DNA from 4 places in the Nitratidesulfovibrio sp. D1 genome. Region 2 is predicted to be linked to each of the others. Evidence: predicted binding sites of a transcription regulator. Region 2 holds the regulator's gene; each other region holds the start of a gene.
The links. The regulator sigma-54, encoded in region 2, starts transcription at its own class of promoters, with help from an activator protein. The targets are predictions, from matches to a motif close to CTGGCACGGNNNNTGCTT.
Positions count from the first base shown of each region.

Region 1 (5,407 bases), on a different contig from region 2:
TTGTACGAGCAGCTCATCAACCTGGCCAACACCGAGAACGAGGGGCGGCACATCTTCGCCGGGCACAAGATCGAGGACGCCGCCTACGTCGCGGGGCTGGCCGTCACCGCCAACGACCCGGCCATGGCGAGCACCTCGTTCACCGTGGAGGGCGGGGCCAGCAACACCATCGTGTTCCAGTTCCTGGAAAGCGGCACCATCGGCGCCGACGCGCTGGACTACCGCTATTCCGAGGACGGCGGCGCCACCTGGAAGACCGGCACCCTGGCCTCCAACGCCGCGCCGGTGATGCTGGGCGGAGCGCGCCTGACCATGACGCCGGGGGCCACGGTGACCGCCGTGGACACCGCCAACGACCACGAGACGGACAACGGCACCTGGCTGTACATCCGGCCCACGGCCATCTACAAGGGCGACGACTTCAACTCCACGGGCCTCACGGCCGACCGGTACGGCGCCGCCAACATCGCGGCCACGGCCGACGGGTCGTTCCCGCGCGACGTCATGGTGCGCATCGACCAGTCGGGCACGCTCAACGGGGCCATCAGCTATTCGTACAGCATGGACGGCGGCTCCAGCTGGGTGCCCGCCACCGCCTCGGGCACGGGCGGCCCCGTGTCGCTGCTGGTGCCCGGCGGCTTCCTGACCCTGGCCTCCAACGGGGGCAACGCGCTGACGGCGGGCGACCAGTTCGTCATCCGGCCGCACCGCGCCTCGCTGGAGTACGAGATTTCGCCCGGCGAATACATGTCGGTGAACAACGTGGGCAAGGACATCTTCGGCGGGCTGTACCAGGCGCCGGGGCAGTCCAGAGCCACGGCGGTGTACGGCGGCGACGGGCGCAACATGTTCGAGGTGTTGGGCAGGCTGATAGCCTTCACCGAAACCAACAGCCAGACCGGCATCCAGCAGGCGCTGGACGAACTGGGCACCGCCTCCAAGGTCATCCTGACGGCGGCGGCGCGGGTGGGCGGCAAGGAAAACCGGCTCGACGTGGTGCAGGGCATCCTGGAGTCGCAGGAAGACGACCAGACCATGCGCATGAGCAGCATAGAGGACGTGGACGTGGCCAAGCTGATGACGCAGCTCGCGCAGCAGCAGCTGACCTACAACAGCGTGCTCAAGTCGTCCTCCATGATCATGCAGATGAATCTCACGAACTTCCTGTAAGGGCCGGCGGCACCCATGCTCATACTTACGCGCAGGCCGGGCGAAAGCCTGTACCTCGGCGACAACATCCGCATCACCATCCTTGGCATGCAGGGAAAGCAGGTCAAGATCGGGCTCGACGTGCCCGGCGACATGGTCGTGTACCGAGAGGAAGTCTACCGGCGCGTCATGGAGGAAAACCGCATGGCGCTCGAAACCAGCAACGCTGACCTGCTTGCGGCGACACAGATATGGCACGACAGAACGAAAGAGTGATCCAGACCCGGCTCGGCCGCCAGAGGGTGGCGCTGGACAAGGTGCTGTACTTCCCCCGGGGCCTCATGGGCTTCGAGGACAGGCACGAGTTCACGCTGCTGCAACTGCGCGAGGGCGCGCCCTTCCTCATCCTGCAAAGCATGGACGACCCGCGTCTGGGCCTGCTGGTGGGCGACCCGTACAGCTTCCTCGACGACTATCCCATCCGCGTCGGCGACGCGGAGCAGAAGCTGTTGCGGCTGCGCACCATCCGGCAGGTGGCCGTGCTGGTCACCGTGTCCATTCCGCCGGGACGGCCCGAAAAGACGGCCCTGAACCTTACCGGCCCCATCCTGATCAACCACGAGGCCCGGCTGGGCCTCCAGGTGCCCCAGACCGACGGGCGCTTTCCCACGCAGTTCTACCTGCACGAGCAGGCCGGCTGCCCGGCGGAGCGCGCGCCGGGTGGTGAGGACGGCCAGGACGGCCAGGACGGGGAGGCCAGCGAGGCGTAAACCCGGCTGATCCGGACCGCCGGATGAACGGCAATGCACGCGAAGGGCGGCCCCCATGGGGGCCGCCCTTTCGCATGGCGACAACAAGACACGGCGGACACGGCAGGCTCCCGAATTTCCCGCGTGGCCGGTGGAGGATGGTGCGCGCGTCAGTCGCCCCGGCGGGCGCGTTCCCCGGCCACCAGGCCGGAAAGCCCCATCTTGCGGATGCGGTAGCCCATCTGGCGCGGGGTGATGCCCAGCGCGGCGGCGGCGCGGTGCTGCACCCAGCCGTTGCGGCGCAGGGCGGCGATGATCTCGTTGCGCTCGATGTCGCGCAGGGTGGTGGGGTGGGACTCCGCGTGCGGGGCATTCCCGCCGCCGTGCCCGGCGTGCTCGGTGTGGGTGTCGTGGAGGGGCGGCCCCATGCCCGCCATACCTCCCGTTCCCCCCGTTCCCCCCATGTCCGCCGTCGCGGCCGGATACGGCCAGTCGGGCTGGGCGTTCTCTGTGGCGGAATGCTCCAGCAGGGGTTCCAGGAAGCGCCGGTCGATCTGGCCCGACTCGGACAGGATGGCCAGGCGTTCGATGAGGTTTTCCATCTCGCGCACGTTGCCGGGCCATTCGTGGCGGCGCAGCAGGCCCAGCGCGTCCGGGGCCAGGGTGATCACCCGGCGGTAGTCGCGCGCGGCCTTGGCCAGAAAGTGGTTGAGCAGGCGTTCCACGTCGTCGGGGCGTTCGCGCAGGGGCGGCACCCGGATGGGGAACACGCACAGCCGGTAGTACAGGTCCTGGCGAAAGCGCCCCTGCTCGGAAAGCTGGGCCAGGTCGCGGTTGGTGGCGGCCACGATGCGCACGTCCACGCGGTGGGTCAGGTTGCTGCCCAGCCGTTCGAATTCGCGGTCCTGGATCACCCGCAGCAGTTTGGCCTGGACGCTTGGCGGCAGTTCGCCGATCTCGTCGAGGAAGATGGTGCCCCGGTGGGCCTCCTCGAAGCGCCCGGCCCGGCCGGTGGCCGCGCCGGTGAACGCGCCCTTCTCGTGGCCGAACAGTTCCGCCTCCAGCAGCGTTTCCGGGATGGAGGCACAGTTCACCTTCACGAAGGGGTGCACCATGCGGTCGGAAAGGTTGTGCAGCAGCCGCGCGATGAGCGTCTTGCCCACGCCCGATTCGCCCAGCAGCAGCACCGTGGCCCTGGTGGGGGCCACGCGCTCTATCTGGCGCTGCACGTCGAGCATGGCAGCGCTGCGGCCCACGATGTAGTCGCCCCGCTCGTCCAGCACGCGGGTGCGCAGCTTGACGTTTTCGCGGCGCAGGGTGTCCACCCGCTCGTTGACCTGTTCGTTCAGGCTCAGGAACTGGGCCACCAGGGTAGCCACGATGCCCAGGAATTCCACGTCCTCGGAGGTGGAGACCTCGTCGCTGAACAGGCGGTCCACGTTCAGCACGCCGATGGGCGCGCCCTGCTTCAGGATGGGCACCCCGAGGAAGGATATCTTGCCCTTCTCCACCTTGCGCGCGCCGGTGCGGTCGAGAAACAGCGGGTCGGTGCGCACGTCGCGCACGATGTACGGGCGGGCGGTCTGGAAGATGGCGCCCGTCACCCCCTCGTCCAGCCGGTACACGCCGCGCCCGCGTTCCTCGGGGGTGAGCCCGTGCGAGGCGGCGATGACCAGTTGCCCGGTCTCGCGGTCGGGCAGGGTGATGGTGGCGCGCTTCATGGAAAGGGTTTCCGACAGCACGCGCAGCACGTCCTCCAGCGACTGTTCGAGGTCCAGGGCCCGGTCGAAGACCTGGCTGATGGCGTAGAGGGCCTTGAGTTTCAGGCTTTGCAACGTGCACGGCATGCCCGCTGCGTTGCAAGGATGGTTCCGTGGCGTCGGGGCGGGGCGGCGAGGGAAATCAGGAAACGATTCAAGGATGTTGCGGTGTGGTCGGGGCGGGCGGCGGGGCGATTCTGGGCAAGGTCGTTTTAACAATTAGCGGAAAAAACAAGCTCCAGAAATGCCATTTTTGAAAAAACGGCATTTCTGGCACCCTGTTATATCGGCGGCGCGGGATGGGGCCGTCAGACCTTGTCGCGGGAGGCGTCGCCGTCCCCGCCGGGGCCGCCCTGGCTTTCCGCCGCGGGCGGGGTGGGGCCGGGCAGCCCTTCGACGCCGCGCACGTGCACGTCCAGTTGCGGAAAGGCCATCTCGATGGAGTTCTCGCGGAACAGCCGCTCGATGTTCCGGCGCAGATCGGACGCGGTGGAGCCGCCGTAGTTCAGGTCATCCACCCATACCTGCAACACGAAGTCCAGGCTGCTGGGGCCGAAGTCCTGGAACTGCACGCCGGGGGCGGGGTCGCGCAGCACGCGAGGGTGGTCGGCCGCCGCTTGGCGCAGCAGTTCGGTCACCTTGTCCACGTCCGAGCCGTAGGCCACGCCCACGTTGATGGCGCGGCGGATGCGCAGGCTGTTGCGGCTCCAGTTGGTGAGCCGGTTGGACACGAATTCCGAGTTGGGCACGAAGATCACGGCGTTGTCGAAGGTTTCCACCGTGGTCGAGCGGATGCTGATCTTGCGCACCGTGCCCCACGTCTCGCCGATCTGGATGATGTCGCCTTCCAGCAGCGAGCGGCCGAAGATGAGGATCAGCCCGCTGAAGAAGTTGTTGAAGATGTTCTGCAACCCGAAGCCCAGGCCCACGCTGAGGCCCCCGGCGATGACCGTGATGCTGGTCAGGCTGACGCCCAGCGCGTTCAGCACCACTAGGCCGAACAGCGCCCACAGGGCATAGGTCAGCCCGGTCTGCAACGGCGGAATCACGCCGCGCTCCACGCGGGGCAGGCGGGCGGGCAGGTTTTCCAGGAACGAGGTGCCCACGGCGATGGCCGAGCGGGTGAGGTAGAACAGCAGCACCAGCCCCAGCACCCGCAGCGAGTTGAACGACACCGAGCCCACGTTGACGTTCAGTTCCAGCGCCTGGCGCATCATGTACGGCCCGCCGGGGAAGGCGGACATCCACGGCAGCAGGGTGGCGGCGGCCACCACCCACATGGCGGGCGCGCCAAGGCCCAGCACTAGGCCGCGCAGCAGGGCGCGCATGCCCTTTTCCGGCAGGCGTTCCGCCAGCAGGGTTACGAGGGCCACCAGCACCGCGCCCAGTTGCAGGGCCACGGCCAGGGCCAGCCCCACCAGGAAGAACGGGATGGCCAGCCGCGCCCAGCCGAACACCGCCGCCAGCAGCGAGACGACGCACAGCGCGGGTTCGCAGGCCAGCAGCACCCGTTCCAGCAGGGGCAGCACGCGGGGCTTGCCGCGCCGGGCGCGCAGGGCCAGCACCGCCACCATGCACAGCGCCCACACCGGGGCCAGCAGCACGGCGGGCGGGTTCAGGAACAGCAGCAGCACCCCGATGGCCGCCGGGGCGAACAGCAGCGACAGGGGCGAGCGTTGCGGCACCCCGGTCAGGCCGGTGGCGCGCAGGCTCCAGACCAGGGTCAGTTCGCCCCACAGCAGCAGAAGG
Region 1 is NZ_JBPGNZ010000001.1:646,398-651,804, reverse strand. It holds gene flgL (flagellar hook-associated protein FlgL) at 1-1,170, shown strand, start outside; gene csrA (carbon storage regulator CsrA) at 1,186-1,425, shown strand; gene fliW (flagellar assembly protein FliW) at 1,401-1,919, shown strand; gene nifA (nif-specific transcriptional activator NifA) at 2,069-3,745, opposite strand; gene ACR4XJ_RS02685 (mechanosensitive ion channel domain-containing protein) at 3,967-5,407, opposite strand, start outside.
Region 1: a site for sigma-54 is predicted at 3,892-3,909, ahead of nifA (nif-specific transcriptional activator NifA). Genes of this name have one in related genera too.

Region 2 (5,407 bases):
ATGCCCAGCACCAGGCCCTGATAGTGGGCCAGCGCCTCGCGGTTCAGGATGGTGACCATCTGCGGGGCCAGGGTGGCGGGCAGGCCGTCCACCGTGAAATAGCGCAGGTCTTCCAGCACGTTGAGCACCGTGCTCTTGCCCGCGCCGGACAGCCCGGTGACGATGATGACGGGAAAGTCGGCGGCGGCCACCGGGCTGCCCGCCTCGGCCGCCGCGTCTCCGCGTGCTTCCGGGCCTTTGCCGGTGGCCGGAAGCGGGACGGATACGGCGTCGGACTCCGCCTGGGCGGGTGATATGTCGGACGGCGTGGCCTTGGTGGGCATGGCGGACTCCTCGGGCGGCCCGTGCCGGATGCCGTTGCGGTGGGCGCTGCGATGTACGCTGGCGGTTACAGGTGGAGCATGCGCGTTACGGCCTGACGGCGGACGGTGCGGCCAAGGACCGCCCTGCCCCGCCGTTCCGGCGTGCCCGCGTCATGGGTCACGCGTCACGGATCAGGTGGTCCGCATGATGGCCCGGAAGGCCTCGCCGTCCGGCGCCTCGAGCATGGCGCGGCGGAACTGCGGGTCCTTCAGCAGGCGCGAGATGTGGGCCAGGATGCGCAGGTGCATGCCCGCCACCTGCTCCGGGGCCAGCACCAGGAAAAAGAGGTGGCAGGGCTTCATGTCCAGCGCGTCGAAGTCCAGGCCGGGCACGCTGCGCCCCACGGCCACCACGATGTCGCCGATGGACGCCAGCTTGCCGTGGGGGATGGCCACCCCGTCGCCGATGCCGGTGGTGCCCAGGCCCTCGCGGTCCTGCAGCACGCCCAGCGCAACGGCGGCATCCACTTCGGGATGCCGCCGCACCACGGCCTGCACGAGTTCCGCCAGCACTTCCTTCTTGGTGCCGGCGGAGAGCTCGGGCAGGATCAGATCATCGTGAAGATACTCCGAAAGCCTCATGTATGACGCCTAGACGACCGGATCGATAAGGCCGAAATCGCCGTTGCGACGCCGGTAGATGATGTTCACGCGTTCCACTTCGGCGTTCAGGAACACCAAGAATTCGTTGTCGCCCTGGTCGAGCTGCATGGCCGCCTCGTCCACGTGCATGGGCTTGGGGGCGAAGTGGTCGGTGCCGACGATGGTGCGGTCCTCGCCTTCGCCCATGGTGCTGAAGGTGAACACGTCGATGCCCTTGCCCACCTTTTCGGACTGGACGGAGCGGCGGCGGTCCTTCTGCTTTTCCACCTGCTTGCGCAGCTGCGAATCCAGCTTTTCCAGCACCAGGTCGATGGTGGCGTACATGTCTTCGGACTGCTCGACGGCGGACAGGGTGAACCCGTCGCCGGCCATCTGCACTTCCGCCTTGTGGCGGAACTTGTCGACGGAAAGGTTCACCTGCATGTCCAGGGCGGACTTGCCGACGAACCGGCCAAGCTTTTCAAGACGGCGGCGGGCGTACTTCTTCAGGTGGTCGGAGGGTTCGAAGTTCTTGAAGGTGAAGGCGATGTTCATACGCTCCTCCAGTGGTGAGAGGGGGAATGCGGCGCGCGGCCCGCACGCGGGGTGCGGCTGCCGGATGCGCCGCCGGCGACGGGTGCCCCCCTGGTCGCCGGGTCGGGCGCGGGGGCACGGGCCGTCAGAACAGTTCCTTCCGCTTGGAAGAGGAGGGAATGTCCATGGCAGTACGATACTTCGCAACGGTCCTGCGGGCAATATTGACTTTGAGCTGTTCCTTCAGAATTTCGCCGATGCGCTCGTCGCTCAGGGGTTCCTTGGGGTCTTCGCCGCCGATCAGCTTCTTGATCAGCGCCTTCACGCTCTCGGAACCCACCTGGCTGCCGTCGTCCAGTTCCAGCGCGCTGTTGAAGAAGAACTTCAACTCCACGATGCCGTGCGGGGTGGCCACGTACTTGCTGGTGGTGATGCGGCTGACCGTGGATTCGTGCATGCCGATGTCGTCGGCGATGTCCTTGAGGATGAGCGGCTTCAGGCGCGAAACCCCGTCCTCGAAAAAGCCCCGCTGGTACTTCACGATGGATTCCACCACCTTGTACAGCGTGCGCTGGCGCTGGTACAGGCTCTTGATGAGCCACGATGCCGAGCGCATCTTTTCCTGGAAATATTCGCGCTCGCCCGCCGACGCGGCCGCCGCGGCGGACCGCTCGTACATGGTGCTCAGTTGCAGGTGCGGCAGGCCGTCCTCGTTGAGCATGATGATGAAGTCGTCGTCGTACCTGTAGACGTACACGTCGGGGCTGACGAACTGCGGGTCGCTCCCGCCGTAGCTGGCGCCGGGCATGGGGTCCAGGGTCTGGATGAGGTCCAGGTATTCCTTCAGGTCCTCCATGGTCAGGCGGAACTTGCGCAACAGCGGCTTGTAGCGGCGCTTCTCAAGGTCTTCCAGGTGGTCGCGCACCAGTTCCACCAGCACCTTGTCGCGCGTGTAGCCCAGCATTTCTATCTGCACCAGCAGACATTCCTGCGCGGTGCGGGCGGCCACGCCCACGGGGTCGAAGCGTTGCAGGGCGTGCAGCACCGGCTCCACCTCGGCCGGGGCCACGCCCGCCATCTCGGCAATTTCGTCGAGGGTGGCGTGCAGGTAGCCGGACGAGGCGATGTTGCCGATGATCACCTCGCCGATGTCCTTCTGGCGCTCGGTAAGCGAGGACAGGCGCAACTGCCACATCAGGTGCCCTTCCAGCGAAGGCTTGGCGGCGTAGCGCGCCTCGAACGAGGTCATCTCCTCCGGCAGTTCCGATTCGCGCACCGTGGACTGGCGGCTGGTGCTGGCGAAGTCGCCCAGGTAGTCCTCCCAATCGGCCTCGCGGGCAATCTCGCGGTCGTAGGCGGCATCTGCGGCGGTGGCGGGATCGCTGGCGGCGTCACGCTGGTCGGGCGTCTCGGCCAGCGGTCCCTCGTCCTGGGTTTCCTCCAGAAACGGGTTTTCCAGCAGTTCCTGCTGCACCGTCTCGACAAGCTCCAGCCGCGAAAGCTGCAACAGCCGGATGGCCTGTTGCAGTTGCGGCGTCATCACCAGTTGCTGGGTGAGCTTGAGCTGTTGTCTGAGTTCCAATGCCATGCGTGGACAACCCCTGGACCTTTCGAGGCCCTATGCACCTTGCGTTGAGGCCGAACGAGATGACGACGCGACGCGGCGCGCGGCGTCAAGCAAGAAACGGCCCACAGTGAAAATGTGTTCCCTTCCCCAAGAGGTTAGGTGAACCATGCCACAGAAGCAAGAAGTATGCAACCGCTGTCGCCGATTCGCGGGTCAACATTGCGCATGCGCGCAACCCCCTGTCAGACAAACGAAAACGGCGACCCCCGGAAACCGGAGGACGCCGCTGGCGTACGATGCATGCCCAGGCCCGCTACAGGGAGAATCCTTCGCCCAGATACACGTCCCGCGCGCGCGGGTTGTCCACGATGTGCGCGGGCGTGCCCTCCAGGATCACCTCGCCCTGGTGCACAAGGTAGGCCCGGTCGCAGATGTGCAGGGTTTCGCGCACGTTGTGGTCGGAGATGAGCACCCCGATGCCCCGGTCGCGCAGGCCGGTGATCAGTTGCTGGATGTCGTCCACGGCCAGCGGGTCGATGCCCGCGAAGGGTTCGTCCAGCAGGATGAACTTGGGCTCGCGGATCATGGACCGCGCGATCTCCAGGCGACGCCGTTCGCCGCCGGACAGGTGCATGGCCACGGAATCGGCCAGGTGGGTGATGCCGAAGTCCGCCAGCAGCATGTCCGAGCGTTCCTTCTGCCCGGCCTTGGAAAGCCCGGTGTGCTCCAGGATCATTTGCAGGTTCTGGCGCACCGTGAGCCGCCGGAAGATGGAGCTTTCCTGCGGCAGGTAGCTCAGCCCCACCCGGGCCCGCTCGTGCAGGGGCCAGTCGGCGATGTCGCGGCCGTCAAGCTCCACCCTTCCCGCAGTGGGCTTGATGATGCCGATGAGCATGTAGAAAGTGGTGGTCTTGCCCGCGCCGTTGGGGCCCAGCAGTCCCACGGTCTCGCCCTGGGTCACGGACAGCGAGACGCCGCGCACCACCTCGCGCTGGCCGAACTGCTTGTGCAGGTCCTCTCCGCGCAGCACCGAGGTCACTGGGCCGCCCCCTTGGCCTTGGCATTGTCCTTGGCGGCATCCTTGCCGTTGTCCTTGGACTCGCCGAAGGGGTTCACGTCGCCGGACGAGGTGAACACCGCCTGCACCCGCTTGGTGGACGAGCCGCGCACTTCGCTGCGGTTCTCGCGGGTGTAGAAGGTGATGACCTCGCCCTTGATGCTGTTGTCGCCCTCGTGCAGCACGGGGTTACCTTCCATGACCAGCACGGCGGTGTCCACGGTGTAGGTGGCCTTCTCGCATTCGCCGGTGCGGTTCTCGCGCTTCATGCGCACGTTGCGCTCGGCCACGATGCGGTCGATCTCGCCCGCGTCCATCCCCGATATTCCTGATTGGCCTGACTGGCCACCCTGGGCCGCGTCGCCCCCGGCGTTGTCCTTGCCGGACCTGGCGGCCTTCTTCTTGAGGTGCAGGGTGATGCGGTCGGCCCACATCTCGAAGTCGGGGCGCTGCACGTACACGGTGCCCTCGAAGACCACCACCTGGCCCTTGGCGTCGTACTGCATGCGGTCGGACTTGACGGCGGTGGGCACGTCATTGCGCGCGGGCCGCACGGCGCTGCCCGACTTGGCGTCGGCCGCGACGGCAGGGGCCACGGTGAATGCCGAAAAGGTCAACAGCAGCGCCACGCACAGCGTGGAGCGGATGCCGGTATATTTCATTGCTTGGACTCCTGCTTGGTTGGCTTGGAAGCGCCCTGCGGCGCGGCCTTGGGCTGCGCCGCGCCCTGCCCGGCCCTTGCATCGGCGCGCGGCATGAGCAGCAGCGACACCCCGTCGTTGCCGCGCAGCACGTCGGCGGCCATGTCCCATTCCAGCCTGGTGGCGTTGCCGGAGATGCTCTGGCCCTCTATGCGCGCCCCTTCGGGAAAATACATGGTCCGGCTGGTGCCGTTGTACACCATCAGGCTGGCGAACAGTTCGTGGCGGTCGTGGGTGGCGTGCACGTCGTCCCACATGCGCACCAGTTGCACCTGCTGCTGGACTTCACCCTTCTGCGCCACGATGCGCAGCTGCCTGCCGCCGTCCATCTGATAGACAAGGTCGGGGCTGTCCACGTCGATGACGTTGTTGCTCTGGCGCAACTGGGCCCAGGTGGCCTTCAGCCGCCACAACTCGATGCCCTTCTCGCCCTGCACCAGTTCTATGCCCTTCATGGCCACGCCCACGGCCTCTTCCAGCGTGGCGGAATCGGTGACGCCGCCGGTCATGGCCGATTCCAGGGCCTTGCGCACCCCGGCCTGCCAGCGCCACGCGGCGGCGCCGCCCACCAGCAGCACGACCACAAGCAAGGCCCACAGCGTAC
Region 2 is NZ_JBPGNZ010000002.1:99,948-105,354, forward strand. It holds gene rapZ (RNase adapter RapZ) at 1-191, opposite strand, end outside; gene ACR4XJ_RS03625 (PTS sugar transporter subunit IIA) at 495-944, opposite strand; gene hpf (ribosome hibernation-promoting factor, HPF/YfiA family) at 954-1,499, opposite strand; gene rpoN (RNA polymerase factor sigma-54) at 1,624-3,066, opposite strand; gene lptB (LPS export ABC transporter ATP-binding protein) at 3,359-4,084, opposite strand; gene ACR4XJ_RS03645 (LptA/OstA family protein) at 4,081-4,764, opposite strand; gene lptC (LPS export ABC transporter periplasmic protein LptC) at 4,761-5,407, opposite strand, start outside.

Region 3 (5,407 bases), on a different contig from region 2:
GCCGGCCCCGCCGCCGTCTGTCTACTTCTTGAAGATGTCGGTCCTGGAGATGTTCATGAAGCGCAGGGATACGCCCTCGGCCTTGTAGTACACGCGCACTTCGTCGCCGGCATCCCAGGTGGAATCGGGCAGTGCGAAGTATTCGTCAGGCATCGAGATGGTGCACAGCATCTTCTGGCGGCCCGAGTAGATGGTCACGGTCTTCTTGTCGCGGTCCACCATGGGGAACTTCTTCGCGGATTCCGTGGCCTTGTCGTACACCAGCGGATGGTTGCGGTCGATGTTCTCCTGCAGGTCCACCATCTTGAACGCGATGTCTTCGAACGCCTGGGTCTTGGTGTTGAAGATGCGGATGATGTTGGCCTTGGTGTCCAGCTTCATGCGCTGCCCGGCCCTGGGCTCGGGGCCCATTTCGGCGGGGTCGGTGGGCAGCTTGTAGGTGTGGGGGGGCAGGATGGAGTAGTCCGGGTTCAGCGGCTCCATGGCCTTGTCCTGGATCAGGGTGACGGTTTTCGCGTTCTTGTCGTATGCGATCACCCGGCCCTGGTCCACCTTGCCGTATTCACCGCAGCCCACGAGGCCGAGGGGCAGCGCCACGACGAGCAGCATCAGCAGAAAGCGTCTCATATGTTTTCTCCTTCTCTCGTGCGCGGCGCGGCTAGGCGGCCTTCTTGCGGGCCAGTTCCATCTTCACGCCCTGGATCATGCGGATGAAGATGTACAGCGACATGCAGGACACCAGGCCCAGCACCAGCACGGTGGCGGCGGTGTCCAGCGCGCTCCTGAACTGGGGAAGCCAGGGCTGCACGAGCTTCATCAGGATGGAGATGGCGCAGCCGACCACGGCGAGGCCGAAGGCGATGCGGATGCCGTAACCCTTGATGTACTTGGTGGCGACCGCGCCCACCTGCGCGCCCACGGAGGCGCCCACCAGCATGATCATGGCGGCCACCAGTTCGGTGCGGCCCTTGTAGGTGTAGGTGGCGGCGCCGTACAGGCCGGAGATCATGACTTCGAACAGGTCGGTGCCGACGGCCACGTGGGTCGGGCAGCCGATGAGGTAGATCAGGGCGGGCATGCGGATGAGACCGCCGCCGATGCCCAGGATGCCCGCCAGCCAGCCGGTGGCGAAGCTGACGATGATGGGCAGCCACGCGGAGCAGTAGATGCCGGCTTCGTGCAGGTGCACCATGGGGGGAATCTTGATCTTGTGCAGGGCCTTGTGCCATTCGACGCCGGTGGCCCCGGCTTCCAGCTTTTCACCGCGTGCGGCGGCCTGGCGTTCCTTCTCGCGGCGCTTGGCCACGTCGTGGAAGACCATCCACGCGATCAGGGTCAGCAGGGCGATGTAGATCCAGCGCACGACCTTTTCGACGTTGCCCACGCGCTCGAGCCACATGACCATCTGGGCCCCCACTTCGAAGCCCACGACGGTGCCCACCAGCATGATCATCCCCAGCTTGTAGTCCACGTTGCCGAACTTGCCGTGGCGCATGGTGGAGATGAGCGACTTGCCCGCCATGTGGGCGATGTCCGTCCCGATGGCGAAGGCCATGGGGAAGCCGAGGATGTTCAGGCCGGGGGTCACCATCCACGCGCCGCCCATGCCGAAGAAGCCGCCGATGATGCCGACGCCCACGCCGAGAATGATCAGGCCGGGCCAGAAGATCTTAACGCCCGCGATGGGCATGAGGATATAGAGCCATTCCATCGTTATTCTCCTTTGGTGCGGGCGCGGCCTAATGCTCGGCCAGTTCGCGGGACTTCAGGTCGATGCCGATCCAGTTCATCACGATGTCGGCAAGCACGCCGAAGATCACGCCGACCAGCGGAATCAGGATGATGGTCAGCACCGTGAACTGCACGTGGCTTTCGTTGTACAGGTTCGCCCACCAGGCCATGACCCCGTCCAGCTTGCGGGTGTCGGCCACGATGACCACGGGAGCGCCGCCACCGCCTGCGGCCAGCGCCAGGCCGGGAATGGCCAGCACGAACGTCAGCAGCGACATGAACAGCGTCTTGATCCTTCTCATGTGCATCCTCCAGGTTGCGGGCAGCCCCTGCCGCCCTTTTCGGCTGCCGCCTCCGGCCCGTCCTCGCCTTTCGCGATCCCGTCCGGCGTCGGAGCCCGCCTTTCCGTCCACCCGCACCCCCCCTTGGAGTGCGGTTTTGGTCCTGTACATTGCGCGGTTCTCTTCGCGCGACCCGGAGAAAGCAAGTCGCATGCCAAAATTTTTAATACACTATTTTTATTTATGTAATCTCCTTTCGCGCAAGATGCGCTTGCATGATTGCGCAAAACATTGTACATAATTTCTCAAGCAACCGCGCCCGTGAACGGCCCGCTTTCGTCTGCCTTTCCCCCCGCCGCATGCTGTTGCAGAAGAGGAGGGAAACGCTCATAAGCGAAGGTGTACGCGCTCATGCCAATGCAGCGCGACAGGCACCGGCGCGCCCTCCACCCCGGCAAGCGGACGTTGGCGCGCACTCGCGCGCGAGCCGCACCGCCAGACGGCGGGACCGGGGCGCACGGGACCGGCGCGCACGGACCCGGCGCGCACGCGCGTTGCCCACCACGGCCAGACCGCAGCGCCCCCGCGCGCCGCGTTTCCGGATACGGGCGGTACACCGCCCCGCACCCACGCAGGGAGAAGGCATGCGCTACTATCGGCCGCCGCTGTTCGGCACGCTGTTCCGGCTGGAAGGCAATTTCTCGGAATGGAGCATCGCCAAGCGGCTGCTGTTCGCCGCGCTGCCCGCGTTCATGCTGCTGCTGGTCATCAGCGGGGTCATCTCCCACCGCATCTCCCAGAACTTCCTGCACGACGCGCTGGGGCGCAGTTCGCTGCTGGCCACGCTGGCGCAGGCCCACGAGATGGAGCAGGTGCTCCAGCAGGCCCGGCGCGAGTTGCTCTACCTCGCCCGCACCGACATCTCGGCCGCCTCGCTGGCCCACCACCTGCGCACCCGCGCCGAAACCATGGGCACCCTGTACCGCGAGATAGCCTACCAGGGCTCCACCCCCGACAACCGCATGGTGCTGCTGAACACCGGGCGCGACGTGTGGATGGTGCCGCTGGAACAGGCCCTGGCCACCCGGTTCGGCCCGCTGACCCGCCAGAACACGCAGGAGCCCAAGCCCGGCTTCGTGCGCATTTCCGCCCCCACCGAGGTGGTCTACCCCTCCGTGCCCTCTGCGGGCACGGTGCAGGGGCTGTCCATGCACGTGCTGCGCCTGACCACCCCGGTGATCGACGCCGCGGGCAACCAGACCGGGCTGCTCACCCTTTCGGTGGACATGCTGGCCATGCGCAACGTGCTGTCGGTGTACGCATCGCGCCGTTCGCCGCTGTACATCTTTCCGGAAGAGACGGAGAAGCACCGCAGCTTCTTCTTCGACGCGCACGGCTGGATCCTGTTCCAGTCGGAGTCGCCCGAGCATCCCAACCTGGACCTTTCCACCGACACCGTGCGCTCGGGCATGCGCGGCGACTTCGGCCGCCCCGGCTTCGAGGCGGCCTTCCGCCCCAGTCCCGAGCAGGAGCGCTACTGGGGCATGGTCACGGAGGTCCAGTCCGGCAATTCCGGCCAGAACCGCCTGGGCGCCATGCTGGAAGACCCCTCGCCCCTGAACCGCGCCTTCTACATCAGCTACGCGCCGGTCACCTTCAGCGAAGGGCCGGGCGCCAGCACCGTAGTGGTGGGCGGCATCGCCTACACCGACACCAGCTTCCTGGCCATGGCCGCGTCGTACAAGCTGTACGGCGCGCTGTTCGTGTTCGGGCTGTGCTCCAGCGCCGCGGCGGCGTTCATCTTGGGCATGCTGGGGCGCGGCATCGCCGGGCCGCTGCACCGCATCGCGGAAGAGGCCAGCGGCAAGCTGGAATCGGGCGACCTTTCACCCATCGAACTGGGCCGGGTGCACCCCGAGGCCGAGGCCCTGCGCCAGACCACCAACGACCTGTTCGTCGCCCTGCGGGCGCGCAACGAGGAATTGCGTCTGCGCGAGGAGCACATCCAGTCCACCCGGCGGCGGCAGCGGGTATGCCTGGACACGGAAATCGCGCAACAGCAGCCGCAGAGCCAGCTTTCGCCGCAGGACACCATGCCCGGCATCGTGGGCACCAGCGAATCGGTGCGCGGCCTGCGCGGCCTGATCCGCAAGGCCTCCGGCGTGGAGGCCGACGTGCTGATCATCGGCGAGACGGGCACCGGCAAGGAACTGGCGGCCGAGGCCATCCACATGACCAGCGACCGCGCCGAGGGACCGTTCATTTCCATCAATTGCGGCGCGCTGGACGAAAACCTGCTGCTGGACGCCCTGTTCGGGCACGTCAAGGGCGCCTTTTCCGAGGCGCGGGGCGAGCGCAAGGGGGCCTTCGTGGCGGCCGACGGCGGCACGCTGCACCTCGACGAGATCGGCAACGCCTCGCCCAAGGTGCAGCAGGCCCTGCTGCGCGCCCTGTCGGTGCGGCGCATCCGCCCGCTGGGCAGCGACGACGAGCTTCCCTTCGATGCGCGCATCATCGCGGCCACCAACGTGGACCTGAAGGAATGCGCGCGCCAGGGCACCTTCCGCGAAGACCTGTACTACCGGCTGGCGGTGATCACCATCAACACGCCACCCCTGCGCGACCGGCGCGAGGACATCCCCGCCCTGGCCGACTATTTCCTGAAGCAGGCCGCGCAAACCCTGAAGCGCCCGGCCATGGGCCTGTCGCGCGGGGCGCTGGAAAAGCTGCTGGCCTACGACTGGCCGGGCAACGTGCGCGAGGTGAAGAACTGCATCACCCGCGCCGTGGCCTTTGCCGAAGGGGACACCCTGTACGCCGAAGACCTGCGCTTCGGCGCGGAACTGGACCCCACCCTGTCGCACGGGGCGCTGCTGCCGCCCTCCCCGGCCCTTTCCGGCATGGGCCAGCCGGGCGCGCCCGGCGCGCCGCCGCAGGGCTACGGGCAGCCTTCCCCCCATGCGCCCCTCCACCCCAATGACGGAGCCGCCTACGGGGCGGGCTACGGCCCCTCGGGCATGCCGGGCGGAGGCGTCGTGGCCGCGCCCTCGGGAGCCACCGTGTACGACCCGGTCAGCGGGCGCATCGTGGCGGCCGGGGGAGGCGGCGGCGGGCCGGACTGGTCGGACGTGTCGGGCCTGCGTGGCGGACACGGCGGACACGGCGGACACGGTGGACAGGGCCGGGGTGACCAGAATGACCGGGGCGACCGGGCCGGGATGCCCCCCGGCAACGGCCGCCACCCGCGCGCCGGGACCGACACATCTTCCGTGCCGCCCCTGTCCACCCTGAACCCGCGCCAGCGCGCCGCGTGGGAGTTCATCAGCCGCAACGGCGGCATCACCCGCACCCAGTACCAGGACATCGTGGGCAACGAGATACCCGTGCGCACGGCG
Region 3 is NZ_JBPGNZ010000007.1:82,655-88,061, forward strand. It holds gene ACR4XJ_RS14250 (DUF4881 domain-containing protein) at 22-627, opposite strand; gene ACR4XJ_RS14255 (sulfite exporter TauE/SafE family protein) at 659-1,711, opposite strand; gene ACR4XJ_RS14260 (DVU0150 family protein) at 1,740-2,033, opposite strand; gene ACR4XJ_RS14265 (sigma 54-interacting transcriptional regulator) at 2,657-5,407, shown strand, end outside.
Region 3: a site for sigma-54 is predicted at 2,213-2,230, ahead of ACR4XJ_RS14260 (DVU0150 family protein). Genes of this name have one in related genera too.

Region 4 (5,407 bases), on a different contig from region 2:
CGAGATCGCGCAGCGTGTGGAGCAGATCTTTGGTGGACACGCCCAGCTCCGTGGACAGGTCCTTCACCCTGGTCTTGTCGTCGGTCATTCCTGAACCCCCTTGCGCTTCCTCCGCCAGCCGCCGAACTTCCGGAATCGCTCCCGGCATTCGGGGCTTTCGCATACGTAGACCCCCCGTCCAGGCAGTACCTGCCTTTCGTCCGGAACGGGGTCGGCCCCCGCCCCGGCGGCGTCCGTCGGGGGGACGTACCGCAGAAGCTCGCGCTTTGCAAAGCGGCGCCTGCATATGACGCAGGTGCGTAATGGTATGTGCTTCCCGCGGATGGCGTCATCCATCCGCGTACTATTCCTTCGCTTCGGCTTCGGTTCCCTGGTCCGCGTCATGGCCAGGAACAGGGGCCGCATCCGCGTCCTGCGGGGCGGCTTCCTGGTCGGCGTCCGGGATGGCTTCCGCCTCCGGCCCGGCGGCCGCGTCGGCCTCGCCCTGCGCCTGGGGCGCAAGGAAGTTGATGGCCGCGCGCAGGTCGGCGATCTTGCCCGGCGCAAGGCCCAGCGCCGAGGAAAGTTCCTCGTCGTCGGCCTCGCGCAGACGCTCGATGGACTGGAACCCTGCCGCGATGAACTGTTCGATGGAGATTTCGGCGACGCTGGCGATCTGTTCGAGCCCGCGTCCGATGGCGTTGGCCTCGTTGTAGCGGGTTTCGGTGTAGATATCTATCTTCCAGCCCAGCAGCTTGGCGGCCAGCTTCACGTTCTGGCCCTTGCGGCCGATGGCGTTGGTCAGCTGGTCGTCGGGCACGATGACTTCGAGCAGGTTTTCTTCCTCGTCCACCACGATGCGCGAGATCACCGCCGGGGACAGGGCGTTGCGGGCGTAGGTGGCGATGTCCGGGCTCCAGACCACGATGTCGATGCGCTCGCCGCGCATTTCCTGCACGATGTTCTGGATGCGCGAACCGCGAATGCCCACGCACGCGCCCACCGGATCCACGTCGCGGTCGCGTGACATGACGGCCGCCTTGGCGCGGCTTCCGGGGTCGCGGGCCACGCCCATGATCTGCACGGTGCCGTCGTCCACCTCGGGCACCTCGCGGCGGAACAGGGCCGCCATGTAGTCGCGGTGCGCGCGCGAGACGATGACCTGCGGGCCGCGTCCTTCCTTGCGCACGTCGATGAGGATGGCCTGCACCCGGTCGCCGCGCTTGTAGTGTTCGCGCGGGATCTGCTCTTCCTTGGGCAGCAGCGCCTCGGTGCGGCCGAGGTTGATGATCCACCCGGCCTTGTCGCGGCGCTGGATGATGCCGCTGACGATCTCGCCCCGGCGGTCCTTGTATTCCTCGTAGATGATCTCCTGCTCGGCGTCGCGCATGCGCTGGATGATCACCTGCTTGGCCGACTGGGCGGCGATGCGGCCAAGGTCCTCGATCTTCACGCGGAAGCCCATTTCGTCGTCCAGCTGCACGCTGGGGTCGTGGGTGCGCGCGTCATCGAGCGAAATTTCGCTGTTGGGGTTCTCGACCTTCTTCACGACGATCTTGAACTGGTAGACGTCGATCTCGCCGGTCTCGTCGTTGTAGCTGACTTCGGCGTCCATCTCGTCGCCGAACTTGCGGGCCACGGAGGTGCGGACGGCTTCCTCCAGGGTGTCGATCAGCATGTCGCGGTCAAGACCCTTGTCCTTGCTGATCTGGTCGATGGCCTTCTTGAGTTCCAGGCTCATGGGTGTTCCTCCGGATCGGTGCCCTGGTCCGTGGTGTCGTCGTGCGGCGCGCCGCCGCGTGCGGGCTTTTTCGGCTGCGCCTTCTTGCGCTGGCCGGTCTTGCCGCCGGGCTGGGGCCGGGTCGTGTCGGGAAAGATGTGGACGAGGTGCGCCTGCTTCACGTCGTCCCACGCCACGGTGAGGGGGGCGGGGGCTTCGCCGGGTGCGGGCGCGGCGTCGGGCAGGAAGGTGAGGGCGTCGCCTTCCACCCGCACGATGTCCCCCCGGAACTTGCGGCGGCCCGGCCATTCCGGGTGGGGCACCGCAAGGGTCAGTTCGATGGTGCGGCCCGCGTAGGGGGCCATCTGGGCGGCCTCGAAGAAGGGGCGCTCCAGACCGGGAGAGGACACTTCGAGCACGTAGGCGTCGCGGATCACGTCCTCCACGTCCAGGGCAAGGCCCAACTGGCGCGAGAGGCGGGCGCACTGGTCTATGGTGACACTTTCCGGGGTGACGCTTTCCGAAGCGACGTCTTTCGGGGCGTCGCCTTCGGGCGCGGCTTCGGGCTCGGATTCGGTTCCGGACGCGCCGGGCCTGGCGTCCACGTACACGCGCACCACCATGCGTCCCCCGGCAAGGATCTCGATGCCCCACAGGGCGATGCCCAGGGCATCGGCCAGGGGCGAGGCGATGGCGGCGACGGCGTCGCGAAGGGGATGCGTGCTCATGGTGCGGGGTGTCGTTCCGTTGTCGTGGGCGGCGGGGCCGCAGCAAAAAAAAAGGGGGCCGAAAGGCCACCCGGAATGGCCGCGCACGGCCCTCAGGATGTCGAAGCGGCGTTGCCGTGGAGCGGTAAGGCGTGGCGCTCCGTGAAGCGATTCCAGAGGAATATCGGCAGCCGCTTCTGTCAAGACGAGAGTGTATAGTATGGGGGCCGCGTCCTGTCAACAGGGAATGACGCGGATTCCGGCGGGGTACGGGGCGCGGGCGGGCCGCCGCGCAGCCGGTGAGGGGCGGGTCACCGTCGTGGTTCCGTCGGTGCGCCCCCCGCGCGGGCGGCGCGGGGGGCGTGCGCACGCCGCCAGGCACCGGCATGATTCACGTTTTGGGGCATGGTCCATGCCTTGCATTGCCACCGGCGCGGGTACCATGCCCGCAAGGAGGCACGCATGCAGGAAGGCATGTTGTCGAGCCTGTTCGGCGCGCTCACCAGCGAGCACCGCATGAACAACATCTCGAACAATCTCGCGAACGTGAATACCACGGGCTACAAGCGCGACGTCGTATCCTTCAAGGATACCATGCAGCTGTTCGCCCATGACCAGATCATGGAGCCCATCGCCAACGTGCGCTCGAAAAAGCTCTTTCCGGAGCCCATGCACGTGGCCCGGCCGCGCATTGCCGTGGCCCACACCGACTTCGATCAGGGCAGCATGCGCTACACCGGCAACCCGCTGGACGTGGCCATCTCCGGCAACGCCTTTTTCAAGGTGCGCACCCCCGAGGGCGAATTCTACACCCGCAACGGCAACTTCCTGCAAACCGCCGACGGCCAGCTGGTGACGGCCATGGGCCACGCGGTGCAGGGCGACGGCGGCGACCTGGGCCTGCCGCCCGGCGAGCAGGTGCAGATTTCCGACGACGGGCAGATTTTCGCGGACGGCGTGCTGGTGGGGCAGCTGAACCTGGTCACCGTGAACGACCTGACCGCCCTGGAAAAGCTGGGCGGCAACATGTACCGGCTGCGGCCGGGCTCCGAGGCGGGCGAGGTGCCCGCGCAGGGGGCCTACGTGGCGCAGGGCTACCTGGAGGCGTCCAACGTCGAGGTGGTCTCCGAAATGGTGAACATGATCGAGGCCCAGCGGCAGTTCGAAGCCTACCAGAAGGTGATGCAGACCTCGGATGCGATAGACCGGGAGGCGACCCAGAAGGTGGGCAAAAAGGTCTAGGGCGTGTGTGCAAACGGTCCTTTTGCCCGCTGGCTTCCGACCCGAAGGGCGCGAAGCGTGGCCGTTGGGCGAGTCTGCGAGCCCTACGGCCATCGTGCGCAACGCGGTCAAACTTCGCCTGCCATTTCAGTCAAATACCGAAGAGTATATTCCTTCATGGCAGGCTTGTTTTCCTCGCCAGCGAACAAAAAACCTGTTTGCAAACACGCCCTTGCGCTCCTGCCGTCCTCCTCAAGGCTTCTGACGGCCGCCGCATCCGGCATCCGGTTTGCAATCGACTGCCCGGCGGGCAACCACCGACGGACAACTGACGGAATCAACCTCCTCGCAAGGAGACAGCAACCATGATGCGTTCACTCTGGACGGCCGCCACCGGCATGGTGGCCCAGCAGCTCAACATCGACGTGATCTCCAACAACCTCGCCAACGTGAACACCACGAGCTTCAAGAAAAGCCGCGCGGAGTTCGAGGACCTCATGTACCAGAACATGCGCATCGCCGGCGCCGCCACCGAGGGTGACAACCGCATTCCCACCGGCATCCAGGTGGGCATGGGCGTGCGGCCCACCACGGTGCACAAGTTCTTCACCCAGGGCGACTATTCCAACACCGGCAACTCGCTGGACCTCGCCATCGAAGGCGACGGCTTCTTCCTGGTGCAGGTGAACGGCGAGGACGCCTACACCCGCGCGGGCGCGTTCAAGCTGAACCAGGACGGGGTGGTGGTGACCGCCAACGGCTACACCCTGCAACCCGAATTCACCGTGCCCGCCGAGACCAAGAACATCACGGTAACGGAAAACGGGCACATCTCCGCGCTGGACAGCAACGGCGCCGCGCTGGCCGAGGCCGACATCCCCCTCTACACCTTCATCAACCCGGCGGGCCTCGAAGCGCGCGGGCGCAACCTGTACATCCCGTCCGAAGCCTCGGGCGAGGCGGTGGAAGGGGTGCCCGGCGAAGACAACGTGGGCACCATCGCCCAGGGCTTTCTGGAAATGTCCAACGTCGAGGTGGTGGACGAAATGGTGAACATGATCGTGGGCCAGCGCGCCTACGAAATGAACTCCAAGGCCATCCAGACCTCGGACACCATGTTGCAGACCGCCGTGCAGCTGAAGCGCTAAGGGCTGCCTCCAAATGGTCCTTTCGTCCGTTGGCTGCGTCAAACTTCACCTGCCATTCCAGTCGAATACGATAAGAGTATACTCCCGTCATGGCAGGCTCGTTTTCCTTGCCAACGAACGAAAATCCTCATTTGGAGACCGCCCTAGGGGCGTGCGTTATCCCGCAGCGTGAACGTTTCTGGAACTCCAGGGAGATATAGTATGATCCGCCACCACCGTTCCGGGCCCGCCCGCCGTTCCGCCGTCATGGCGTCCGCATTCGCCGGTCCCATGGCCTGGCTGGCCGCGCTGGCCCTTGCCATGGGCCTGCTGGCCTTCGGCCTTGCCCCGGCCCGGGCAGGCACCGCCGACGCGGGCTGGCGTATCCGGCTGCTGGACGCGGCCGTGGTGTCCGGGGCCACGGTGACCCTGGGCGAGATTGCCGAGCCGGTGGGCCCCATTCCCCCGCAGACCTGGCGCGAACTGGCCGCCACGCCCCTGTGGCCCTCGCCCGCCGAGCCGGGCCGCCCCATGAGCGTCAACCGCCCGCGTTTGCAGCAGGCCCTGCGCGAGGCCCTGCGCGACACCGAAGCCCTGTGCCTGTACCCCGGCACGCTGGTGCTCCAGCGCGGCGGCGCGGTGCTGCGCGAGGC
Region 4 is NZ_JBPGNZ010000001.1:659,635-665,041, reverse strand. It holds gene infB (translation initiation factor IF-2) at 1-88, opposite strand, end outside; gene ACR4XJ_RS02760 (YlxR family protein) at 85-336, opposite strand; gene nusA (transcription termination factor NusA) at 344-1,720, opposite strand; gene rimP (ribosome maturation factor RimP) at 1,717-2,427, opposite strand; gene flgF (flagellar basal-body rod protein FlgF) at 2,869-3,648, shown strand; gene flgG (flagellar basal-body rod protein FlgG) at 3,993-4,775, shown strand; gene flgA (flagellar basal body P-ring formation chaperone FlgA) at 4,977-5,407, shown strand, end outside.
Region 4: a site for sigma-54 is predicted at 2,807-2,824, ahead of flgF (flagellar basal-body rod protein FlgF). Genes of this name have one in related genera too.